One region of the Limibacillus sp. MBR-115 genome, then DNA from elsewhere that is predicted to be linked to it. Evidence: predicted binding sites of a transcription regulator. Region 1 holds the regulator's gene; each other region holds the start of a gene.
What was found. Region 1 encodes PhoB, which activates phosphate uptake and scavenging genes when phosphate is short. Its sites were predicted from a motif close to TNTCATAAAACTGTCA; they were not measured.
Positions count from the first base shown of each region.

Region 1 (5,752 bases):
GAAGGACAGGGTCACCAACAGCCCAAACAGGGCGGCAAGCAGTAAGGGCTGCGGATAAAGGCCGCCCAAGCTTGAAAGGTTAAGCCGGTCGGCCAAGAGAGGACCGACCGCCAAAGGTACGGCTGCGCCGATGGCAAGCCCTATGGCTATGCCAAGTCCGGCGATGGCAAGAATTTGCAGAAGGTATGTCAAAAAGATCTGACGGGCCGAGGCGCCGAGCGCCTTCAAGGTGGCAATCACCTTGCGCTTCTCACCCAGGTAGCTGCGCACGGCGTTGGCGACTCCGACGCCCCCAACCAGCAATGCCGTCAGCCCAACCAGAGTCATAAAAAGGGTGACACGTTCGACGAAACGCTCCATCCCAGGCGCACCACCCGCTACGTCGACGATCCGCCACCCTGCCTCGGGAAAACGCTCCTTGGTCGCATCTATCCATTGCTCCGGCGTCAATCCGTCGCGCGGCTCAAGACGATAGTGGTGGTAGGCGAGGCTCCCCGGCTGCAGCAACCCGCTCCCTTCGAGGCTGGCCAACCCCACAAGCACCCGCGGCCCCAGGGTAAAGGCGCGCGCCGCACGGTCAGGCTCGCGTTTGACCGTACCGCGAACCTCATAGTCGACGTTACCGATTCGCAAGGCATCGCCGGCCTCTATTTCCAGCGCCACCAACAAAGCGGTGTCGACGAGCGCACCCCAGCGGCCGTCTCGATAGGCCAGAAGGTCCGGCAGGTCTGATTGCGGGTCGCTTTTGAACGCGCCATACAGCGGGTAGGCCTCATCAACCGCTTTCAACTCGACTAACCGCTGTCGTCCCTGCGTCGTGCCATCCGGTTGCAGACCGCTGCGCGCCATGGTGCGCAGGTCGGCTGTGCGCGAGAGGCGCTTGCTGCTGTCACGGAACCAGGACTCCTCTGCCGCGCTGGCCTCACGATGGATCAATCGAACCTCAACGTCGCCGCCGAGCAGTGCGCGCCCGTCCGTACGAAGCGATGAAAGCATCGCCTCGGACAACGACCCGACCCCTGCGATCGTCGCTACTCCCAGCGCCAGGCAGGCTATAAAAATCCGGAATCCCTTCAGGCCGCCTCGTAATTCTCGGCGTGCCAGTCTGAAAGGCTGGGCTAGGCTTCCTAGAAGCGACAAGGTTTGCTCGTTCTTTGTGATGCTGGACAAGAAATTTACTGAGCCGCCGCCGACAGACGGCTGTCCGCTTCGATGCGACCGTCCAGGATTCGTACTTGGCGATCACAGCGCTCGGCGAGGGCAGGATCGTGCGTAATCAACAAAAGAGTCGTACCTTGCTTGCGTTGCAAAGTGAAAAGCAGCTCTATCACCTGACGCCCCGTCTCGCCGTCCAGATTGCCTGTTGGCTCGTCGGCCAACAGCAGTCGCGGGCCTGAGGCAAACGCGCGCGCCAGAGCTACACGCTGCTGCTCACCCCCGGAAAGCTGCCAGGGGAAATGTGTGAGGCGCTGACCGAGCCCAACTTGCTCCAATACCTCGGCTGCACGCGCAAAAGGGTCAGGTGCTGCCGCGAACTCGAGGGGCACCGCGACATTCTCCAGGGCGTTCATCGTTGGAATCAGGTGAAAATCCTGGAAAACGATGCCGATACGATCACGGCGAAAGCGCGCGAGCGCGTCCTCATTGAGATTCGTCAAATCGGTTCCATCGATTTGAACTCGGCCCGCGGTTGCCCGCTCCAGCCCGGCGATCAACATCATCATGGAGGACTTGCCGGACCCGGACGGCCCCACGATGCTCACCGTTTCGCCGGCCTCGATTTCGAGGTCGAGCCCGCGCAGTATCTCCACCGGGCCGGAGGCCGCCGACAGGGTCAAACGAACGCCTTCCAACTGAATTACCTTTGATTCTTCCATAACGGATCTCACGGCGTTCGCTCCCAAATAAAGACCCTAACGATTTGGGCGCGAGGTCCGCTAAATCAAGCGGCTATTTCATGGCTATCGCGTCACCGTCTGTCATGGGCTTGTCGAGAGCATAGCCCGCCGCCCTGACCGTGCGGATCAAATCGGCCTCGTCGCCCTCGTTCAACGCCTTGCGCAAACGCCTGATGTGCACATCCACCGTACGCGGCTCAACGTAGACATCGTGTCCCCAAACGGCATCGAGAAGCTGCTCCCGGCTAAATACGCGCCCCGGGTGCTGCAACAGATGGCGCAAGAGCCGATACTCGGTCGGGCCGAGATGAACGTTGCGGCTTCCACGTCGGACCCTATGCGCAACGAGATCCATGATCATGTCTTCGAACTCAAGAGTATCCGCCGCCAAGGCCGGCTGCGCCCGACGCATGACCGCCCGCAATCGGGCGACCAGCTCCGCAGGGGAGAACGGTTTGGTAATATAATCGTCCGCGCCGCTGTTGAGCCCGCGAACCTTGTCGCCCTCTTCGCCACGCGCCGTCAGCATCACCACGGGCACATCTTTGGTCTCCGGCCTGCGACGGAGTTGGCGGCACACTTCGATGCCCGATGTCAGGGGCAACATCCAGTCGAGCAGAATGATATCCGGCGTTTCCTCCTTGACCATAACCAAGGCTTCTTCACCGTCACGGGCCGCAGCCGTTCGGTACCCCTCGCGTTCCAGGTTGTAGCGCAGCAATGTCACCAAGGCGTCTTCGTCCTCAACGATGAGCACCAGCGGTTTGACGGCCTGCGAAGCGTTACGTTCAAGCATCGTGGTTCCCACCCTCCGCCTCCTGGCTGTCTTGCGTGAATACAGTGTAGCTCGTGGTATCGCCTTTGGGGCGCCCTTCGGTCAGATGCTTGCCTGTCACCAGAAAAGTCACGACCTCCGCGATGTTAGTCGCATGGTCGCCGATGCGTTCGATATTCTTGGCTATGAACAGCAGGTGTGTACAGGTCGTGATTGAGCGTGGATCTTCCATCATGTAGGTGAGAAGTTCGCGGAACAGGCTGGTGTACATCTCGTCCACTTCCTCGTCCCGTCGCCACACTTCCGCAGCGCGCTCGACATCGCGTTCCACATAGGCATCGAACACATCCTTGATGGAGGTTTCGACAAGCTGCGCCATACGCGGGATCGCGTACAGCGGTTTGATCGGCGGCAGTTGGTTGAGCGCCAGTGTGCGTTTGGCGATATTCCGGATGTAATCGCCGATCCGTTCCGCGTCGGAGGAAATTTTCAGGGCGGAGATTACATCGCGAAGGTCGATGGCCATTGGCTGGCGAAGCGCCAGCAGCCGGACCACCATTTCGTCGACCTGGTGCTCCAGTCTGTCCAGTTCGGCGTCGTTTGCGACCACTTTCCCGGCCAGGTCGGAGTCGCGCCTCACCAACGCTTGGATTGATAGCGAAAGCTGACTTTCGGCTATCCCGCCCATCCGCACGATCGACTGCGTCAGCAGATCCAACTGCTCGTCGAAAGACCTGACGATATGATCCTTGTGCTCGTTGCCCGTTCCCATGTTCTTCTCCCGCCTCTGCTGGTTCGGCCCTACCAAGTCTATCTTTGATTAGCCAAACCGGCCCGTGATGTATCCTTGAGTGCGTTTGTCCTTCGGAACGGTAAACACGGCGTCGGTGTCACCTTCCTCGACTAACTCGCCCAGATGGAAAAACGCCGTGCGCTGCGACACGCGCGCGGCCTGTTGCATCGAATGTGTGACTATGACGATTGTAAAGTTGCGGCGCAGGTCGTCGATCAACTCCTCGATCCGCGCAGTCGCTATGGGATCAAGAGCGGAACAGGGTTCGTCCATCAGGATCACCTCGGGGCTAACCGCTATGGCCCGGGCGATACACAGGCGTTGCTGCTGGCCGCCGGAAAGACCCGTGCCCGGCCCATCAAGCCGATCCTTCACTTCCTCCCAAAGCCCGGCCTTACGCAGACTCGATTCGACAATCTCCTCGACGTCGGACCGGTTGCGTCCGATCCCATGTATGCGGGGTCCATAGGCGATATTGTCGAAGATCGACTTCGGGAAAGGGTTCGGTTTCTGAAATACCATGCCGACGCGGGCGCGCAGCTGTACCACATCCAACCTGGGATCGTAGATATCTTCGTTGTCCAGATGCAGTTCGCCCGTCACGCGACACCCGTCGATAACATCGTTCATACGGTTCAAGCAGCGAAGATAGGTGGACTTGCCACAGCCGGACGGCCCGATCAGGGCAGTCACCTGGTTGGCGTTTATGTCGAGATTGACGCCGCGCAGCGCATGCTTCTCGCCGTAGTGAACATTCACGTCCCGCGTCACCATCTTCGGATTCGCGGGGTTGGCAAGCGGTGCTTCACCAACGCCTTTGGAAGCCGGTAATTCTTCCTGCGCGATCTCGGCGACCTGCTCCGGCTGGGCCATCTGTTGCTCTCCTACCATTTTCGTTCCAGACGCTGACGTAGAAACACCGCCACGCCATTCATTACGATGAGAAATCCGATCAACACCAAGATCGCCGCAGAGGTTCGTGAAACGAAGCCTCGCTCTGGGCTGTCCGCCCAGATGAACACTTGCGTTGGCAGCGCGGTCGCAGGTTCGGTGATGCCGCCCGGTGCCGAGGTGATGAAGGCATTCATGCCGATCAACAACAGGGGCGCCGTCTCACCCAAAGCTTGCGCAAGACCGATGATAGTGCCGGTCAGAATGCCCGGGATGGCAAGCGGCAATACGTGGTGCATGACAACCTGGTGGCGCGAGGCACCCACACCCAACGCCGCCTCCCGGATCGAGGGAGGCACCGCCTTGAGCGCCGCCCTGGTCACGATGATCATCGTCGGCAAGGTCATCAACGAAAGAACCATGCCACCAACCAGCGGCGACGAGCGCGGCAAACCGAAGAAATTCAAGAACACCGCAAGACCGAGCAACCCGAAGACAACGGACGGCACCGCGGCCAGGTTGTTGATGTTCACCTCAATCAAGTCCGTCGCCCGGTTTCTAGGCGCAAACTCCTCCAGATAGACGGCGGCGGCCACGCCAACCGGAAAGGATATGAGAAAACAAACCATGAGCGCGTAAAAGGAGCCCACCAAGGCGCCCGCCAGCCCCGCCAGTTCCGGGAAGCGACTGTCCGCATTGAAGAACAGCGCCCAGTTGAAGGGCTTGGATATGGCGCCGGAAGCGGCCATCTCGTCATACCAGGCAATCTGCTTGTCGGAGACGCGGCGCTGGCTCTCCGGCGTATCGCGGTCGATCAGACCCTTGTGGAGCTGATCCATCGGATCGGCAAAGGGGTAGGTGACCGTTATCGTCTGGCCGATCAATCGCGGATTCTCCACGACCGTATCGCGAAGCATGTACTGAGCGCCCCGACTCAGCATGTCGTGAAAGTCCCGACCATCACGACGCGAGAGTTCTTGAGAAACCAACCCCTCGAAGCCGCGACGAACAATGCCCCGGAAATCGCCTGACCCCGGGTCTTCGGCCTCGACCTTTGCCGGGTCGACAAACACCTGGAAGGTGACGTGGCTTTGAGTAAAGGCGGGCGAGCCATTCATCATCAGAGATACCAGCAGAACGCCCAGAAGCAAAATCGCCGTGCCAATGGCCGCGATTCCATAGAACTGCAAGCGTCGATCCGCCGCGTGACGGCGACGGCGACGGGCTTCCTGGGCCTTGCCAAACCAATCGAACTTCGCTGTTTGGGGTGATTGCATCGAGGCCATCAGTCGTACTTTTCCCTGTATTTCTGGACGATCTTCAACGCCAACACATTCAAGAACAGCGTGATGACGAAAAGCAGCAATCCGAGCGCAAAAGCGGCCAGCGTCTTCG
Region 1 covers NZ_JBEPTJ010000002.1:339,563-345,314, reverse strand. The annotation lists gene ABIE63_RS05215 (FtsX-like permease family protein) at 1-1,170, opposite strand, end outside; gene ABIE63_RS05210 (ABC transporter ATP-binding protein) at 1,176-1,877, opposite strand; gene phoB (phosphate regulon transcriptional regulator PhoB) at 1,951-2,694, opposite strand; gene phoU (phosphate signaling complex protein PhoU) at 2,687-3,445, opposite strand; gene pstB (phosphate ABC transporter ATP-binding protein PstB) at 3,494-4,240, opposite strand; gene pstA (phosphate ABC transporter permease PstA) at 4,351-5,643, opposite strand; gene pstC (phosphate ABC transporter permease subunit PstC) at 5,643-5,752, opposite strand, start outside.

Region 2 (5,752 bases), on a different contig from region 1:
CTAATTCCTTCGGCGAGGCGGCCCGGGCCGATCACTTCCGGATCGAGCGGTAGAAGTCCTCCAGAAGGGGCCAGGGGTTGAGGTAATCGGCGGTCCAGGTCGTCACCACCCACCAGCGTCCTTCGGTCCAGCGCAACACTGCCGAGGCGGCGCCGAAGGGCACGTAACAGTCTTCCTCCGGCAGGCGCGCACGCAAGGTCGTGAAGTCAGGGTCGTCGGCCAAAGCCTCCTCCCAGAGGGTGCCGTAGGACACCGGCCCCCGGCAGATGAAGCCAAGCCGCAGGACGATTAAGTCTCCCCGTCGGATCTGATAGGGGTTCTGCGGCGCGCCGTCATAGCGGATGTCGGGAAAGACAAAGCCATGGGCGCGGTAGACCACCAAGCCAATCCCCGGCTCCAGAAGGTGCATGAAGGTGTCGGAGAAGGTCCGGGGTTCGGCAAAGGGGGCATGGTGGGGGGTATAACGCAGTGGCTGGCAGAGCGGGTGATAGTAATCCTTCCAGTCCGGGCCGTAGCGGTAGCCGGGCGCGCCCTCGGTCAGATTGGCGTTGTGGGGCTGCCAGGCACTGCAGGCATGCATGGTATCCACCACGCAGTCGAGGCCTGCGGTCATGTCGCCCAGACAAGGGCTGTTGTGCCGCCCGTCACCATGAATGTAGCGCCAGCCCGTCGGCAGACCGAGCGCATGGATTTCCGGCTCCGGCGGCTCCTCGGGCCAAGGCTGCGCCAGGACACCCGACGGCGGCGCGGCCCCAACCACAACAAGGGCGCATAACAGCAGTAAAGACATCCGGGGCCATAGCATAACGTCAAGCCTCCCTTATAGGCGTATTGCTGCCCCCTATATTCTATCAATGATATGGCAAGAAAAAGGCGTGAAGGCGCGGGGTGGCCGGATGTTGCAACATCCTTCGAGACGGTGACTGCGTCACCTCCTCAGGATGAAGGTGAGACGGAGAACAGCAAAGGGTTGAAGACCCCTCACCCTGAGGGGTCTTCAACCCCGCGCCATAACGCTCACCCTGAGGAGGGGTCGAACGACCCCGTCTCGAAGGGTGAGGAAGGCCAACAAGAGGCGCGGAGGGGCGAAGCCCCGACAGGGACAAGACAAAACCCCGTCTCGAAGGGTGGCGACGCTGGCAGCAGCGGCGCCGGTAGCCCCAGCCAAGCCGCAGCCAAACCGCAGGATGATCCAGTAATAGCCGATCCGCCTCAGTCCGATCCACCGGCTGCCTTTAAAGTGCTTAATCGCGTTCCTCGATCGGTGGCGGCGCGAAGGCGGTGATCGGCGGCAGCGGACCCTCGAACTTCTCGACCTCGACCAGGGTGCTATGGGCAGAGGGGCCTTGGCCCAAGCGAGAGGTGCCCTTGTCCCGGGTCAGGACATTTGGGTTGCCGTGCTTGCAAAGGCTGCCGACGACTCCTGGCTCCAGAGGGTCGTACCAGGCGCCGGTCGAAAGCTGTACAACGCCCGGCATCACTGTATCCGAGAGGATGATTCCAGCCAGGCAGGCGCCACGGTTGTTGAACACGCGCACGACATCGCCTTCGGACAGCCCGCGTGCCGCGGCGTCTGCTGGATTCATGGTCATGGGTTCGCGGCCCTGTATTTTGCTCGCCCGGCTGACCGAGCCGGGGTCGAACTGACTGTGCAGCCGGGTCCTCGGCTGGTTGGAGACAAGATGCAGGGGATAGTGTTCTGCATCCGGCCCGCCCAGCCACTCGTATGGCTCCATCCAGGCGGGATGTCCGGGGCAATCGTCATAGTCGAAGCCGGCGATCCGTTCCGAGAATATCTCAATTTTTCCGCTCGGGGTCTCCAAGGGATTGCCCTCGGGGTCGTTGCGGAATGACTCAAGCAATACCGGATGACGATCGGGATCGGGCAGCGTGATCATTTCGCGTGCGCGAAGCTCCTCCAAGCTGGGCAGTTCGAAATTCGCTTCGGCGGCACGTTGGCGCGCCTGGTCCCAAAGGTGACGCAGCCAGTCTTCGGGGCTGCGACCCTCAGTGAAGGTCTCACCCACGCCCAGCTTGTGGGCAAGCCCCGAGAAAATTTCGTAGTCGTGGCGCGCCTCGCCGACCGGCTCCACCGCCTGGCGCATAGCGACGATCAAGGGCTCCCAATGGGTCATGGCGATGTCTTCGCGTTCCAACACCGTCGTAACCGGCAATACGATATCGGCGTGGCGGGCCATCGGCGTCCACCAGATTTCGTTGACGATAATGGTCTCCGGGCGCTGGAAGGCCGCCACCAGCTTGTTGATATCCTGATGATGGTGGAAGGGGTTTCCGCCAACCCAGTAGACCAATCGCAGGTCCGGATAGGTCGTGCGCCGGCCGTTGAAATCGTACGGCTCGCCCGGATGCAAAAGGGCGTCGGAAATGCGGGCAACGGGAATGCCTTCGGCAATCGGGTTTTGACCTTGCGGAACGGCGGGAAACTTGAAGGGGAGAACCGGGTTTCCGATGCCGTTCTCGCTGCCGTAACCGATGCCGAAACCGCCGCCGGGCAGACCTATCTGACCCAACATCGCCGCCAGCACGATGGCCATCCAACCGGGCTGTTCGCCGTGATCGGCACGCTGCATCGACCAGGAAACCGTGATCATGGTGCGCTTGCCCGCCATGCGCCGGGCTAGGCTGCGGATCATCTCAGCCTCCAAGGCACAAATTCCGGCGGCCCAGTCCGCGTCCTTGGGTTGGCCATCGCTCTGGCCTGTCAAATAGGGCAGGAAGCGGTCGAAGCCGGTACAATAGCGATCAAGGAAGGCCTGATCGTGTAATCCCTCGCTGTGAATCGTGTGCGCAAGCGCCAGCATCAATGCGGTGTCGCTATTTGGCCGCGCAGCGACCCAATCGGCGTCCAACAGGTCGATGGCATCGCTGCGCAGCGGCGAAACGGAGACAAATTGCGTGCCGTTTTGCTTGGCTGCCAACAGTGCCTCGCGGGTCGTGTGCCGACCAACGCCGCCCGAGGTTACCTGGGCATTCTTGATGGCCATGCCACCGAACATCACCATCAGCTCGCAATTCTCGACGATATGCGGCCAAGCCGTCGCCTGATTCAAGACGAGGCGGGCAAAGTGGCCGACCACGTGGGGCGAAATGGCACTGACCGCCGCATAACTGTAAGTGTCGATGGAGGGTGTATAGCCACCGATGCAGTTCAGGAAACGGTGTACCTGGCTCTGTGCGTGATGAAAACGGCCGGCACTGCCCCAGCCATAAGATCCGCCGAATATCGCTTGGTTGCCGTGGGCCTTACGGACCCGGTCCAGCTCGCCCGAGGCGATTTCCAGAGCCTCATCCCAGGGAACGGCGACGAAGGGTTCGCGGCCGCGGCCACTGCGGTCGGAATCCTTACCCTTTTCCAAGAAGCCCTTGCGGATCATCGGCCGACCGACCCGCGTCGGATGTTCGACCATATCGACGATACCAGGGCCGATGACCGCAGGATCGGGATCGTCGGCATAGTCCCTGACGCCAACCACCTTGCCGCCGCGAACCTCCGCGTGATAGGTGCCCCAGTGGGTCGCGAAGGGTGTAACGCGAAGCTGACTGTCGTTGTCCATGGCCTTGATCCTGGTGGTTTAATAGATCTCCTATCTACTTAAAGTGCAACGCGCCCGCAATCCAGCGCTAAGCCGTCGCAGCGTGGTTCGGAATTCTTATTCCCCGGTATCAGTCTCACAACAATTTTCGGCTTGCTCCGACGGCAGACTTCCGTTCGTAATAAAAACATCATAAAACGTTAGCCAAGTGAGCTTCTTATAACGCTCCGTAAAACAGACCAGGGAGATACCCGATGAAGTTGCTTTTAATGGCGCTTGCCGCGCTGACCTTTCTTGTGAGCCCCGCGCGTGCCGAGTTCACGTTGGATAGCCGTTTCACGGACAGCGACGGTGACTTGATCGCCGATATTCCGAGCGATGCCTCTCAGCAGATCGATCCGGACACCTTGATCTTCGCTTACACACCGGTCGAGGATCCTGCCGTCTACGCCAAGGCTTGGTCGGACTTCTTGGCCCACATGGAAAGCGTAACCGGCAAGAAGGTGCAGTTCTTCCCGGTGCAGTCCAATGCCGCCCAGATCGAGGCGATGCGCGCCGGTCGCCTGCATATTGCGGGCTTCAACACCGGCTCGAATCCGCTGGCTGTCGCCTGTGCGGGCTTCCGGCCCTTCACCATGATGGCGAGCGCCGACGGCTCCTTCGGTTATGAGATGGAGATCATCACCTATCCCGGCTCCGGCATCACCAAGGTCGAGGACATCAAGGGCAAGAAGATGGCCTTTACGTCTGAGACTTCGAACTCTGGCTTTAAGGCGCCCTCGGCGATCCTGAAAGCCGACTACCAGTTCGTTGCCGGCACGGATTTCGAGCCTGTCTTCTCCGGCAAACACGATAACTCGATCCTGGGCGTCGCTAACAAAGACTATCCAGCGGCTGCCATCGCCAATTCGGTTCTGGCGCGCATGCTGGACCGTGATGTCGTCAAGGCCGAGCAGATCGTTTCGATCTACAAATCCCAAACCTTCCCGACGACCGGTTACGGCATAGCCTACAACCTGAAGCCGGAACTGCAGGAGAAGATCCAAGAGGCTTTCTTCTCCTTCAAGTGGGAGGGATCATCTCTTGAAGAAGAGTTCGGCAAATCCGGCGAAGCCCAGTTCGTGCCGATCACCTTCAAGGACCATTGGGCCGTCATTCGCAAGATCGACGAAGCCAACGGTGTTTCTTACGCTTGTCAGTAAGACGCTTGATTTAGCTTTTTCGTCGTCTTTCCCGTGTTGGGAAAATCGGAACTTTAACGTATAGCGGTTCGCCGGACATTTGGTTATCCAAGTGTCCGGCGGCACGCGACGTTCATCCGGTTCCGTTTTTGGTACTTGCTTATCTGGAGATGCCCGGTGCTTAAGGTCACCAATCTCTCAAAAACCTATAAGACCGGAGATAAAGCGCTCAGCGATGTTTCCTTCGAGGTCCCGTCCGGCGAAGTGGTCGGGTTGATTGGCCCCTCCGGCGCCGGCAAGTCTACCTTGATTCGCTGCGTAAACCGCTTGGTGGAGCCGACCGCAGGCAAGGTCTTCCTGGGCGATTTGGATATCACCTCGTTGCCGCGCAAGGAACTGCGCCGCGCCCGGCGCCGGATCGGTATGATCTTCCAGGAATACGCGTTGGTCGAGCGGCTGACCGTTATGGAGAACGTGCTTTCTGGCCGATTGGGCTATGTTCCTTTCTGGCGGTCGTTCACGCGACGTTTCAATCAATCCGACCTGGATAAGGCCTTCAAGCTCTTGGATCGTGTTGGCCTGTCCGATCAGGCCGAAAAGCGTGCCGATGCGCTGTCAGGCGGCCAGCGTCAGCGTGTTGGTATCGCACGGGCGTTGGAGCAAGACCCCGAACTCCTGCTGGTGGATGAACCCACGGCATCGCTGGACCCCAAGACCTCGCGACAGATCATGCGGCTGATCGGCGAGATCTGCGCAGAGCGGGACTTGCCGGCCATCATCAACATTCACGACGTGATCCTGGCGCAGAACTTCACGCGCAGGATCATCGGCCTGCGGGCCGGGCAAGTGGTCTTCGACGGCCCGCCGGATGCGCTTGACGATAAGGTGCTGACCGAAATCTACGGCGAGGAGGACTGGACGGCGATGCGTAAGGCTGCGCACTCGGATGACCATGATGACGCTGCGCTGGTGAAGGAAGAACGTTTGGCGGGACTGACTTGAGATGACAGACGCCGC
Region 2 covers NZ_JBEPTJ010000001.1:606,355-612,106, reverse strand. The annotation lists gene ABIE63_RS02865 (hypothetical protein) at 1-53, shown strand, start outside; gene ABIE63_RS02860 (hypothetical protein) at 32-805, opposite strand; gene ABIE63_RS02855 (molybdopterin guanine dinucleotide-containing S/N-oxide reductase) at 1,245-3,575, opposite strand; gene phnD (phosphate/phosphite/phosphonate ABC transporter substrate-binding protein) at 3,809-4,756, shown strand; gene phnC (phosphonate ABC transporter ATP-binding protein) at 4,913-5,737, shown strand; gene phnE (phosphonate ABC transporter, permease protein PhnE) at 5,739-5,752, shown strand, end outside.
Region 2: phnD (phosphate/phosphite/phosphonate ABC transporter substrate-binding protein) is a predicted target of PhoB. The motif match lies at 3,732-3,747, and genes of this name have one in related genera.

Region 3 (5,752 bases), on a different contig from region 1:
GATCAGGTCGAGGAAATCTTCCGCAATCACTACAACATTCCACTGGTGGCACGTGACGCCAGCGATCTGTTCCTGGGCAAGCTGGCAGGAGTCAGCGACCCGGAGCAGAAGCGCAAGATCATTGGCGCGACCTTCATCGACGTCTTCGAGGAGGAGGCCGAGAAGGTCGGTGGCGCAGACTTCCTGGCGCAAGGCACGCTTTATCCGGACGTAATCGAGTCCGTCTCCTTCACCGGGGGGCCGAGCGTCACCATCAAGAGCCACCACAACGTCGGCGGCTTACCCGAACGCATGAAGATGAAATTGGTCGAGCCCTTGCGCGAACTTTTCAAGGACGAGGTTAGGGTGCTGGGCCGCGAGTTGGGGCTGCCCGCCAGCATGGTGGGCCGTCACCCCTTCCCGGGGCCAGGTCTTGCCATTCGTATTCCTGGCGAAGTGACCCGCGAATCTTGCGATATCCTGCGCAAGGCCGATGCGGTCTATCTCGACGAGATTCGAAAAGCCGGTCTCTACGACGAAATCTGGCAGGCCTTTGCCGTATTGCTGCCGGTGCGTACCGTTGGTGTTATGGGCGATGCCCGTTCCTATGACCGGGTCTGCGGCCTGCGCGCGGTCACCTCGACCGACGGCATGACCGCGGACTCCTATCCCTTCGAGCATGCTTTTCTGAGCCGCGTGGCGACCCGCATCATTAACGAGGTGCGCGGCATCAATCGCGTCGTTTATGATGTGACCTCCAAGCCTCCCGGGACCATTGAGTGGGAATAAGATCGCGGTCGAGAAATGGTCGAAATACTAAAATCGACGTGTCATTGCGGCGCCGTGGAACTAGCTTTAACGGTGCCGGACGGGCTCAAGAATCCACGGCGTTGCAATTGCTCGATTTGCAGCAGAAAAGGCGCGGTAGTCGCTTCGGTCAAGCTTGAGAACCTGGAGGTAGTGAAAGGCCGCGAGTTCTTGACCGAGTACAGCTTCAACACACACACGGCCAAGCACTACTTCTGCAAGGTCTGCGGGATCTATACCCATCATAGACGCCGTTCCGATCCCTCGGCGTATGGGGTGAATATCGCCTGTATAGATGGCGTGTTGATCGAAGACTACTTGGATGTCGAATGTTCAGATGGCAGGAACGCGCACCCAAGCGATATCTAGAGGGGCGGGTGTTATTCCAGCACGAATAAAGCCCATTCAATTGCTGGGCCGAATATCCTCCAGAATCTTGTACATATAAGTCGTCGCTTCCCAGCGGTCCTCCATCGGGTGGCGGGCAAAGGCGGGGATACTGCCAGCGACCGTGAATCCCAAAGCGCGGTATATACGCTCGGCAGTCGCATCGGCGGTATCCAAGGTCAACAACCAACGTTCAGCCCCGATTGCCTGGCGTTCCACTTCGCGCATCAGGGCCTGTCCGATGCCCCGGCGGCGGAAGCGTGGATGAACCAACAACTTCGAGACCTCACCTCGATGCGCCTGGTTTGGCGTCATTTCCAGGTTCAGTTGCACTGTCCCGGCCATCACACCATCGACTTCCGCGACCAGCAAGCGGCGTTTGCCATCCGCCACCGACGGGGCGACCTTCTCGCGCCAGAAAGCCTGAGCTTCGAAATCGCCGAACGGCAAGACAAAACTGACATTGGCGCCATCATGGACACAGGCCTTTAAGATTTCGGCTAGCGGTTCCAGGTACGATGCAATTTCGGTGGCCTCTAGGACGTTGATTCGATAATCCGCTGCTGCCAATTCAACCTCGCCTACCTAGCCAATTGCTTGGCCGTTCTCGATCTTCACAGACGATGATGATATAGCGGGGCATTGGTGACGCAAGACTGCTTGCCTGCCTTTGGGGATTCCTATTGGACTGCTATGTCAGCTTGCCATGCCGGGTGACCTGACCGAGGCCCCGCCAGGCAGGGCGTGCCTCGACGTCTTGGCTGCCGCAGGCCTCACAGCGCAGTTTGCTAGAAAGGTGAGGGACCGGATGGTGAGGTCCGAAGCGGGGAATTAGCCCCGCTGTCTCCAGAATCGCGTTGTGGAAGCAGCGGTTGCACCAGCAAAAGACGTCCAAGTCCATCGCACGCAGGTCGCCAAGTGATGTCGGCGTCGGCGACGCATCTTCCGGCATGCCCAAGTTCCTTTCACGCAATGAGACTGGATTGCAGTCTAATACAAAAAAGAACAAATAAGGAACATAGGGGAATGACGGAACGGCAAAGGCCTGGGAGAACCGGAGGATCGGCATGCGGAAGAGGTGGGACCGGAACCCGTTGCCTGGCAGGCAGGCGAAGGAGTTTCAGCCTATGACGACCAGCTCTTTATCGAAGATACGCAGTGCGTCCGACAGGTTGCTTGAGCGGCTCAACCGACGTTTCCCCGCGAAGACTGCGTACTCCTGCTTCTTACCGCCTTGGCTTACTGCTTTGACGATGGAAAAGCGCGGCGACTCCATGGTGTGGCGGAAAACCGAGAAAATGGCTTGGCCTTGCTGGTGGTCCAGGGCGTAATCGCGCCATTCTCCGCGCGCCACCCGCGTGGAGTAGAGCGAAAGCAACTGACTTAGTTCATGACGGTTGAAGAAGGTCGCACGTTGGGATTTCGGCCTCCCGGCCGAGGGGCTCGGATCGAAGGTCACCACGATTGCCATCGTTGCCCTTGAATCTCCCTCATTTCCCAAAACTGCAATAATAGTGTTCCTCAAAATCACCGTGACGTCTAGGAAGGAATCAAGAATCGGCACGAAGCCGACCACGACGCGCAATGCGCCTCTTTGCCCGGCATGTCATAATGGCTATAGTCGCGGCGCAATGTGACTGACGCTCAGCCACGGGAGAAGCAGCTTGAGCGATATTTTTGAAGAAGTCGAAGAAGCCGTAAGGCACGAACAGTACATGAAGCTCTGGAAGCGTTACCGCTTTGTCGTCATCGGCGCGGCGGTTGCGCTGGTGCTGGGGGTGGCTGGATACCAGGGCTGGACCTATTGGAAACAGCAACAGAGCATCAAGAATTCCGAACGCTTCGCTGCGGCGCTTGCCATCGTCGATGAGCAGGGGACGGCGGAAGCTGTCGCGGCTCTAGAAGAGGTGGCCAAGGAGAACCCCTCGGGCTATGGGGTCCTTGCGCGCTTCAGGATTGCCGGAGAGCATCAGAAGGCCGGCGACAAGGCTGCGGCGGTCGGTGCACTGGATGCGCTGTCGAACGACACTGCGGTGCCGAAGGCTCTGCGCGATCTTGCGCGCTTGCAGTCGGTGATGCTGGAGTTGGATGACGCCGCTCCGGATGCCTTGGAAGGCCGCCTCGCGCCCTTGTTGAATGAGGCCAATCCCTTCTATGCCAGCGCGACGGAATTGATGGGGTATATCGCCATGAAAAAGGGCGATGACGAAAAAGCGCGTACGCTGTTTCAGACTTTGGTCGATGGCACCGAGGCGCCTGGCGGCGTTCGTAGCCGCGCGCAGCGTATGCTGACAGTCCTGGGGGCCGAGTAATGCTGGGTTTCTTAGGGGAAAAAATCTGATGAAGTTTCGATCGGCCGTTCATTCCCTGAAGCTATCTTGCTTGGTGCTTGTGGGGTTGCTCTTCCTTGGTGGCTGTAGTCTTTATGACGACTATATCGGTGATGCGGAGTCCGACCCGCCGCTGCCCGGCACCCGCGAACCGGTCTACAACCTTGATCAGGCCCTGCGCGCCGACCCCAGTGTCGCTGACCTGCCCGTGACATTGCCTGCTCCACAGGCCAACGCGGAGTGGGCGCAGGCGGGCGGTAGGCCCGACCATGCCATGTACCATCTGGATCTGGGTACGGGATTGCGCTTGGCTTGGACCGCCGACGTCGGCGAGGGTTCCGGCTCGAACGTGCGTATTCTGGCGCAGCCTGTCGTAGCGGAAGGGCGGATTTTTACACTGGACGCCACCTCCAAGGTTTCCGCGTTTGATGCGAATAGCGGCCGCCGTTTCTGGCAGCGCGATATTGCGCCCGAAGACGAGGATGACGGCTTCTTTGGCGGCGGTCTCGCCTATCAGTCGGGCCGGCTTTACGTCACGACGGGTTTCGCCCAGGTTCTGGCGCTCGACAGCTCCAGCGGCGAGGTTATCTGGCGTCAACAATTTGCGACGCCTTTGCGCGCAGCGCCGACCGTTGTAGGCAATCAAGTTTATGTCGTGACCATCGATAACCAGACCTACGCTCTTTCCGCTGGTGACGGGTCGCAGGTTTGGGTTCACCGCGGCATCCAGGAGGCCGCCGGTCTTTTGGGCGCAGCAAGCCCGGCCGTGACGAATGATTTGGTCGTAACGCCTTACTCCTCGGGTGAGCTCTATGCACTGCGGCCCGACAACGGCCACGTCCTTTGGAGCGATTCCCTTTCCGGCTTCAAGCGTAGCGACCCCATCCTCGATCTCGCCGATATCAGAGGGCATCCCGTTATCGATCGAGACTTTGTGCTGGTGATGGGCAACAGCAATCGCTCCGTGGCTATTGCAGCCCTTCAGGGGCAACGCGCCTGGGATATCGAGGCCGGCGGGATCAGCACGCCTTGGACAGTGGGCGATTTCGTCTTTCTTGTGACCAACGAGCAGACGGTAATGGCGGTTGTGCGCAGCAGCGGTCGCGTTCGCTGGGTCACGCAGTTGCCGAGGTTCGAGGATCCGGAAGACCGTGATGGCCCTATTGCTTGGTACGGACCGATTGTCGCAGGTAACCAGGTGATCGTTGCGGGTTCCAATGGAGAGGTCCGAATTTTGGCCCCCTCCGATGGCACGGAAACCGGCGTAATAGAGCTTCGCGGCAAGGTGACGATCGCACCTTTGGTGGCGAACCGGACGCTGTATCTATTGACCGAGGACGGCGACTTGCTCGCCTACCGCTAGGCGGTAGGAGCGGAACCGCAGATGAGTTTTACCCTCGCCATCATCGGAAGGCCGAACGTCGGCAAGTCGACGCTGTTCAACCGTCTGGTCGGCAAGCGCTTGGCGTTGGTTGACGATCAACCGGGCGTGACGCGTGATCGCCGCGAAGGGGAGGGGCGTCTTTACGATCTAACCTTCAAGGTGATTGATACCGCCGGTCTTGAAGAGGCCGACGGCGGAACCCTAGAGGGCAGGATGCGGCAGCAGACCGAACGGGCGCTCGCCGAGGCGGACCTGGCTGTCTTCATTGTCGATGCAAGAGCGGGGGTGACACCCCTGGATGCGCATTTCGCAGAGGTGCTGCGGCGCAGTCCGACGCCTGTGATCCTGATTGCGAACAAGTGCGAAGGACGGGCGGCTGAAGCCGGCTTGGCCGAAGCTTGGCGGTTGGGAATGGGCGAACCGGTACCGTTTTCTGCCGAGCACGGCCTTGGAATTTCCGACCTGCACGACGCCATTCTGGAGCGATTGACCGTTTTGCGAGAAGACCAGGCGGTTTCGCAAGCGCCACGAGTGAGCAAGGGGAAGAAGGCTAAGAAGGAGCCGTCGACGCCCGAGCACGCCGAGGACGGCACGGAAGGCGAGGAGCCGCCCAGCGGGCCACTACAGCTTGCGATCGTAGGACGGCCCAACGTCGGTAAATCGACTCTCGTCAATCGCATGATTGGTGAAGACCGGTTATTGACAGGGCCGGAAGCGGGCATAACGCGTGACGCCATTTCCCTCGATTGGGAGTTTCGCGGCGTGCACTTCCGGCTTGTGGATACCGCAGGATTGCGCCGTCGCGCCAAGGTGACGGATCGGGTCGAGCGGTTGTCTGCCTATGATACCAAGCGCGCCATCGACT
Region 3 covers NZ_JBEPTJ010000001.1:292,624-298,375, reverse strand. The annotation lists gene guaA (glutamine-hydrolyzing GMP synthase) at 1-768, shown strand, start outside; gene ABIE63_RS01425 (GFA family protein) at 784-1,155, shown strand; gene ABIE63_RS01420 (GNAT family N-acetyltransferase) at 1,192-1,743, opposite strand; gene ABIE63_RS01415 (hypothetical protein) at 1,865-2,125, opposite strand; gene ABIE63_RS01410 (DUF2794 domain-containing protein) at 2,294-2,644, opposite strand; gene ABIE63_RS01405 (tetratricopeptide repeat protein) at 2,838-3,485, shown strand; gene ABIE63_RS01400 (PQQ-binding-like beta-propeller repeat protein) at 3,514-4,866, shown strand; gene der (ribosome biogenesis GTPase Der) at 4,888-5,752, shown strand, end outside.
Region 3: ABIE63_RS01410 (DUF2794 domain-containing protein) is a predicted target of PhoB. The motif match lies at 2,667-2,682, and genes of this name have one in related genera.